3 regions of the Polaromonas sp. P1_G1 genome follow, and region 3 is predicted to be linked to each of the others. Evidence: predicted binding sites of a transcription regulator. Region 3 holds the regulator's gene; each other region holds the start of a gene.

Region 1 (2,262 bases), on a different contig from region 3:
GCTGTCGCCTGTGCAGAAGGCGGTGCAGGAGTCGGGGAGGGAGATGTGAAGGAGGTAAGGACGATTGAGCACGAAAAACGCTTCTTGCAATTTGCATCTCAAGTGAACCAAGAACTGCCGAGAGATATCGCATGTACCGTCTGAGCTATGTCTTGATTGCTGTGGCCGCGCTGATAGGCTGCGGTCCTGATGACCAACGGCGGGCCGAACTGGCCGAGGAAAAACGTGTTGCCTGCCTGGACAAGATTTGCGACGGCGATGTCCAGCCTGCGGTTGAACCTGGGAGGCAGTTGTTCAAAGTCAACGGGCAATGGTTTTCCGGGCCGTGGGAGTATGGCAGTCCCAACCTTCGCGGCATTACTTTTTACTGGCCCAGCAAGACCCCGTTGACGGGCCGAGCGGATCGGCAAAGTTACCCGGAGCAGGGGAAAAACTTCTACGAAGTAGCGATTGAAATTTTTCTGCGCTCCAGCCATATTCCGGCTGAGCCACGCGGCTACCAGCTTATCAAGCTGGCGGAGTTAAACGGTTGGATTGCAGAGCGCAGAACGCTGCGGCCGGGGTTGGAGGCCATCACCATGAAACATGTGATCGGTCCTGGCGACCATTACATCGATCACCTTACTTATTACGTAGCCACCCAACTCAAAGGCCCTGATGGGTTGCCACCTGTCGCGGGCTGCAGCCACGCAGATCCCCGCAATGGTGGGGGTACTGGATTCATGTGGCAGCCCGGAATCTGGGCCGGCGTGCGCATGAATCAAAAGCATTGTGCCGACTGGCCCGAGATATATCTTGAAATCACCCGCATCCTTCAGTTAATCAAGAGAGCTTAAAAATGACAAAACTTACAACAGAGGAACTCAATCAAATCAGTTCCATGCGCGATCAAGCCCGACGGTGAGTTTGCAGGAAGGGCTGATCCGCCTCGGCTAAGCAGTGTGGGACCCATCGCCCCAGGGGCAGGAGGGGGCGGGAAACGAAGTGCTTGATGAAAGTGGGCGGTCTGAATATACTGTACGTAAATACAGTATTTCGGGCCGATCCCATTTTGTCGGCCGGCTGTTTCCACCCCATGTCCGACGCTATCATCCCCATCCACGCCATCAAGGGCCGCGGCACTGCCACGCGCATTGCGCACCGGTTTGAGAAAGACGTGCGTGCGGCCTGGGACGACGGCTGGGGCACGCTCGAAGAAGAGGCGGCAGGCGAGGCACCACGGCCTGAGACCGAGGTCACGTTTGAGACCGCGCGCAGCGCGATCAGCAAAAACGATTCGCCTGACATCCATTTCGACTATTCGGTCAATCCTTACCGTGGTTGTGAGCACGGCTGCGTGTACTGCTATGCGCGGCCCACGCACAGCTACCTGAACCTTTCGCCGGGCCTGGATTTTGAAACGCGGCTGATCGCCAAGCGCAACATCGTCGAGGTGCTGCGCGCCGACCTGGGCAAGCGCAGCTACGTTCCCAAGCTGATCAATATCGGCTCGGCGACCGACTGCTACCAGCCGATAGAGCGCGAGCTCAAGCTGACGCGCAGCGTGATCGAGCTGATGCAAGAGGTGGGGCAGCCGTTTTCCCTGGTCACCAAGTCCAGCGGCGTGGAGCGCGACCTGGACCTGATCGCGCCCATGGCGGCCGCAAAGCTGGCCGCGATCTACGTGACCATTACCACGCTGGACGGTGAAGTGGCGCGCAAACTCGAGCCGCGCGCGGCCGCGCCGCACCGGCGCCTGCGCACCATACGCACGTTGGCCGAGCACGGCGTGCCGGTCGGTGTGAGCCTGGCGCCGCACATTCCTTTCGTCACGGAAGACATGGAGCAGGTGCTGGAAGCGGCTTGGGAGGCCGGCGCACGCTCGGCGTTTTACCATGTGATCCGGCTGCCCTGGGAGCTTGCGCCCATCTTCAAAGAGTGGCTGGAACTGCACTACCCGCAGCGCGCGGCGCGCATCATGGCGCACATCCATGAAATGCGCGGCGGCAAGGATTACGACAGCGATTTCGCGACGCGCATGAAGGGCTCGGGCCTGTGGTCCGACCTGGTGCGCCAGCGTTTTGTCAAAGCCTGCAGGCGGCTGGGCTTTAACCGCGAGCGTGTGGAGCTGGATTTGAGCCGCTTCAGGCCGCCGGGTGCCGCGGGGCAGGGTAGTTTGTTCTGAACGTATAGTGCAAGCCGTTAGATCGTAAATAGATTCCCAAGGAGTTCAGCGTGGCATTCGAATGGAGATATTCATCGGACGATGTGGACTGGGATGCC
Region 2 (2,262 bases), on a different contig from region 3:
CCGTCCTTCATCTGCTGCAGCGCGTCGGCCGGCAGGCCCAGCTTGCCGTAGATCGGTGTCGTCACGGTGCCCGGGCTGACGGTGTTGAGCCGTATGCCCCTGGCGACCAGTTCGCCGGACAGCGTTTTGGCCAGCGAGACCAAGCCGGCCTTGGTCGCCGAGTAGACGCTGGAGGCCGGCATGCCCAGGTGCGCATTCACCGAGCCGTTGAGGATGACGGAGGCCGGGTTCGCAAAAGTGCCCAGCAAGGCCTGCAGCAAAAAGAAGGGCCCTTTGAAGTTGACGGCCATGGAGCGGTCAAACGCCGCCTCGTCCCAGGCTTCAAGCGGCATGAAAATGCCGATGCCCGCGTTGATGAAGGCCACGTCGAGCTGCCCGAACGCGTCGCGCACCTCCTGGGCCAGCTTGACCTGTGCCTGAAGATCGCCCGCGTCGGTTTTGGAGAAGAGGGCGTCGCCACCGAGCTGCCGGCGTGCCTCAGCCAATGATTCGTCGCTGGAACCGGTCACCATGACGCGGGCGCCTTCGGCCAGAAACTGCCTGGCCGTCTCAAGGCCTATGCCCGAGGTTCCGCCTGTCACCAGCGCGCGTTTGTTGTGCAATCTGTTCATCAAAAATTTCCTGGAATGTGAGGTAGCAAGTACCGGTATTCCAAGAGTAGGTCTGGCGGGTGTTCGGCGCTCGCCGGTTCCGGACATACGTTTGTGGTCCGCCGGCGCTAGCCAGACGTTCACGAAAGAGGGGATATCTGGCGCTTACCCGAACCACTCGGCCAGCTTCTTTTGGGTTTCTTCCCGGACCGTGTCATCGATGTGCAGGCCCACCATCCCGAACGCGGCGGCCAGTACGCCCAGGTCATCGACGTAGCCGACAACCGGCGTGATGTCGGGAATGGCATCGACCGGTGAGATGAAGTAGACCAGTGCGCTGTAGATCACTGTCCTGGCCCATGCCGGCGTATCCGGCCGCTGCGCGGCGTAATAGAGCCACAGGGCCTTCTCAATGACGTTGCGCCCGGCGCGCAGGGCGAAGTTCTTCACTTTTTCCCAAAAATTTGCATCGAAATATGCACGGGCTTCCATGGTTCGTCCTTGTATTTTGGTGAGGCCGGGCGTTTGCGGTCGAGAGGTCGACATACCCCGCCGGTGGCGTCTGATTCAGCAGCGCTCCTGAACCCCCTGAGTGAGCCGACAAACCGGGGAAAACAAATTTACTGCCGCGACCCTGGACAAGCCATTACGGGGGATTACGCGGCTTCTTCCGGGGAATCAGGAGGGGGCAGCGTGGGCTTATCCCGGCGGATGTGGGGTTTTGCTTGGCACAGGGGCCAATCACCTCCTATACTGTATATAAATACAGTTATTGGTTTTACCTGATTTGAGCCTGCCCCATGCTTTCCCCGATTTCCGCAGACCGTGCTTCGCCGGATCTGGGCAGCCTGTCCCAGGTCTGGCGCGCTGGCGAGTTGGGCAGTGCGAGCCTGCATACCGTCGACACCGGCTATGCAGGGCTTGACCAGGTGCTGCCCGGGGGCGGCTGGCCGCAGGGGGCCTTGATCGAGTTGCTGCAGCCCCAGGCGGGCGTGCATGAATGGGGCCTGGTGGCGCCGGCGCTGGCGGCCCTGCAGGCCCGGTCCCGCGAACTGACGGTGCTGGTGGGCGCGCCCTGGCTGCCTTTCGGTCCGGCGCTGGGCGCGCGCTCTCTGGACATGCGGCGCCTGCTCAGCATCCAGGGCAAGCCCGGCGATGCGCCCTCACTGCTCTGGGCCACGCGCGAAGCCCTGCAATGCGCCGACGTGCACTGCGTGCTGGCTTGGTTGCCGGATGCGCGCAGCGCCCATTTGCGCCGCCTGCAGATTGCCGCGCATGCGCACAACAAGCTGTTGTTTGTTTTTGCGGGGGGGGGGGCCGCCCGCGAAAGGGTGCGGCGCCAGCGCGAAGAGGTCGGTATTCCGGCGCCCCTGCTGCTGCCTTCGCTGGTGTCGCTTCCCCTCAGTTCATCCCGGAGCCCCATCCATGCGCTGCTGGATCGCATTGCACATCTCGACCACCACTGAGGCGGGTGCCGAGGGCCGGCCGGCGCTGGACGCCGCCGCTGTGCAGCGGGCGGTGGCCAGTCTGGCGCTGGGCCTGACGCCGCGCGTGGCGCTGGTCGACGAGGCGGTGCTGATGGACGTGACGGGCAGCCTGCGCCTCTTCGGCGGTCTGGCGCGGCTGATGCAGCTGCTGGCGCAGCGCCTGGCCGTCTTCTTTGATGAGAACG
Region 3 (2,262 bases):
CAATTTGAGCTTGGGGAGTTTTTCAATGACCTGCCGGTTGAGCTGGGTCCGTTCCCGGATAAGGACGATGACGTCGGCATCCTTGAGCCGGACGGACAGCTGGCCTATGCCTTTGACGGTGTTGGTGTAGACCTTGGCGGGGTAGGCCTCAAGTTTGGCAGCGCAGTTCAGTTTTCGCACTGCGTCCTGGTAGTCGTCGAGGATCACAATATTCATGCCGATATTGTGCCTGCAAGATTTTTCTTCCTCGCGGGAAGGGCTACCCGAATGCTTGCATTTTGTATCGCAAGGAAACCTGTCGAGGCATTTCAGTCCTGCCGTGGCGCACTGGGCGGGCTCATTGACCTTCACGCAGCCGGGAAATAGCCTCCCTCAGAGAGGGCGAAGGCGGGCAGGGGCTTTTTTATTGCAAGGCGGCCTCGCGCTGGGCCATGCGCTCAAGCTCCGCACAGACGTCGGCCATGCGGCCGGAGATGACCATGCGGCCGGCGCAAGCCGGGCCGACATTGGCATCGAATTCGCGCACGATGCGCAGGCGGCTGGGCGTGGGGTTACGGGGCCTTGCCTTGCCGGCTTGGGTGGCTTCGCGGGGCGATGGGGCGGGACCGGAGGAAAAAGGCAATGCCAGCTGGCCGGCCGCGCGCTGGGCGCGCACGGATTTGGAAAACTGATGGGACCTGCTTTGCTGCGCAGGCACAAACCAGGCGGCCAGCGCCTGCACGGGAGCCAGCAGGAGAGACAGAAGGGGTGAATGTGAAAAACTGACGATTCCCATGATGAACTCCTGTATGAGAGAGGTTTACACAGGCAGGATTTCGGACCGGCTACAGCCGGCAGGGCCGCTGCACCAGGGTGTTGGCCATACAGCCAAACGCCCGCCACCTGGTGCGTGGCCGGATTGGAAGGCTTACATCAGCATGGTGTTGCGTATCAAACCGACGGCGAGGCCTTCGAGTTCAAACGGCTCGCCGGGCTCGACCACGATGATGTTGAAGTCGGGGTTTTCGGGCAAAAGCTCGATCAGGTTCTTGTTGCGGCGAAAGCGTTTGACGGTGACTTCATCGCCCAGGCGGGCCACGACGATCTGGCCGTTCTTGGCTTCCTTGGCCTGTTTGACGGCCAGCAGGTCGCCGTCCATGATGCCGACGTCGCGCATGCTCATGCCGCGAACCTTGAGCAGGTAATCGGGCTGGCGCTGGAACAGGCTGCTTTCAAAATAATAGGTTTGCTCGATATGTTCCTGCGCGAGAATCGGGCTGCCAGCAGCAACCCGCCCTACCAAAGGTAGGGCGAGCTGGGCCAGGCTTTGCAACGGCAGGGAAAACTGTTTGGTGCGTGATTCGTTGATGGAACGTAGGGTGTCGCCGCGCAAGCGTATGCCGCGTGAAGTACCGCTGACGAGCTCGATGACGCCTTTGCGGGCCAACGCCTGCAGGTGTTCTTCGGCGGCGTTGGCGGACTTGAAACCCAGTTCGTTCGCGATTTCGGCGCGGGTGGGCGGTGCACCGGTACGGGCGATGGCACTCTGGATCAGTTCCAGGATTTGTTGCTGGCGCGCCGTGAGCTTGGGACCTTCGGAGGGAAAATGCGGAAAATCGGCGAGGATGCTCATGGCGGGGACTCCTATGGTTCTTCAGATAAAGGCAGAACCGAGGGCTGCAACCGTTTGCCTGCCGTCGACCTGTTTTAATATCCAGTACCTGTATTTTCATCCAGTTTTTAAAAGATTGCAAGATCACTTTCCATGCATCCTCAAAATATTGTGATTCTGGGCACCGGCGGCACGATCGCCGGCCGGGCCGCCAGCGTGTCGGACAACATCGGTTACACCGCCGCCCAGGTGGGCGTCGAAGAACTGCTGGCTGCGATCCCCGCTCTGGCGCAGGCCGGCACCGTGCTGACGGAGCAGGTGGCGCAGGTTGACAGCAAGGACATGAGTTTTGCGGTGTGGGCCAAACTGGCCGCGCGCGTCAGCCATTACCTCGCGCAGCCCGACGTCCAGGGCATCGTCATCACCCACGGCACCGATACGCTGGAGGAAACCGCCTTTTTCCTGCAGGCGCTGCTGGCGCCGGCCAAGCCCGTAGTGCTGACCTGCGCGATGCGCCCGGCCACGGCGCTGGTGCCTGACGGACCGCAAAACCTGCTCGATGCGGTGGCGGTGGCGCGCCACTCGGGAGCGCAGGGCGTGGTGGCGGTGTGCGCCGGCGTCGTCCACGGTGCGGCGGACGTCCAGAAGGCGCATACCTATCGTCTTGACCC

The links. Region 3 encodes LexA, which represses DNA repair genes until DNA is damaged. Its sites were predicted from a motif close to ACTGTATNNNNATACAGT; they were not measured.
Region 1: a site for LexA is predicted at 1,015-1,032, ahead of AC1D1Y_RS11260 (PA0069 family radical SAM protein). Genes of this name have one in related genera too.
Region 2: a site for LexA is predicted at 1,343-1,360, ahead of imuA (translesion DNA synthesis-associated protein ImuA). Genes of this name have one in related genera too.

What each region holds. Positions count from the first base shown of each region.
Region 1 covers NZ_JBFUBU010000018.1:81,434-83,695, reverse strand. Annotated here, with positions in the region: gene AC1D1Y_RS11270 (hypothetical protein) at 1-49, shown strand, start outside; gene AC1D1Y_RS11265 (hypothetical protein) at 132-836, shown strand; gene AC1D1Y_RS11260 (PA0069 family radical SAM protein) at 1,076-2,164, shown strand; gene AC1D1Y_RS11255 (GNAT family N-acetyltransferase) at 2,215-2,262, shown strand, end outside.
Region 2 covers NZ_JBFUBU010000032.1:52,113-54,374, reverse strand. Annotated here, with positions in the region: gene AC1D1Y_RS16990 (SDR family oxidoreductase) at 1-611, opposite strand, end outside; gene AC1D1Y_RS16985 (YkvA family protein) at 756-1,082, opposite strand; gene imuA (translesion DNA synthesis-associated protein ImuA) at 1,391-2,056, shown strand; gene AC1D1Y_RS16975 (Y-family DNA polymerase) at 2,016-2,262, shown strand, end outside.
Region 3 covers NZ_JBFUBU010000027.1:109,994-112,255, forward strand. Annotated here, with positions in the region: gene AC1D1Y_RS15290 (D-2-hydroxyacid dehydrogenase family protein) at 1-216, opposite strand, end outside; gene AC1D1Y_RS15295 (hypothetical protein) at 404-775, opposite strand; gene lexA (transcriptional repressor LexA) at 908-1,612, opposite strand; gene AC1D1Y_RS15305 (asparaginase) at 1,745-2,262, shown strand, end outside.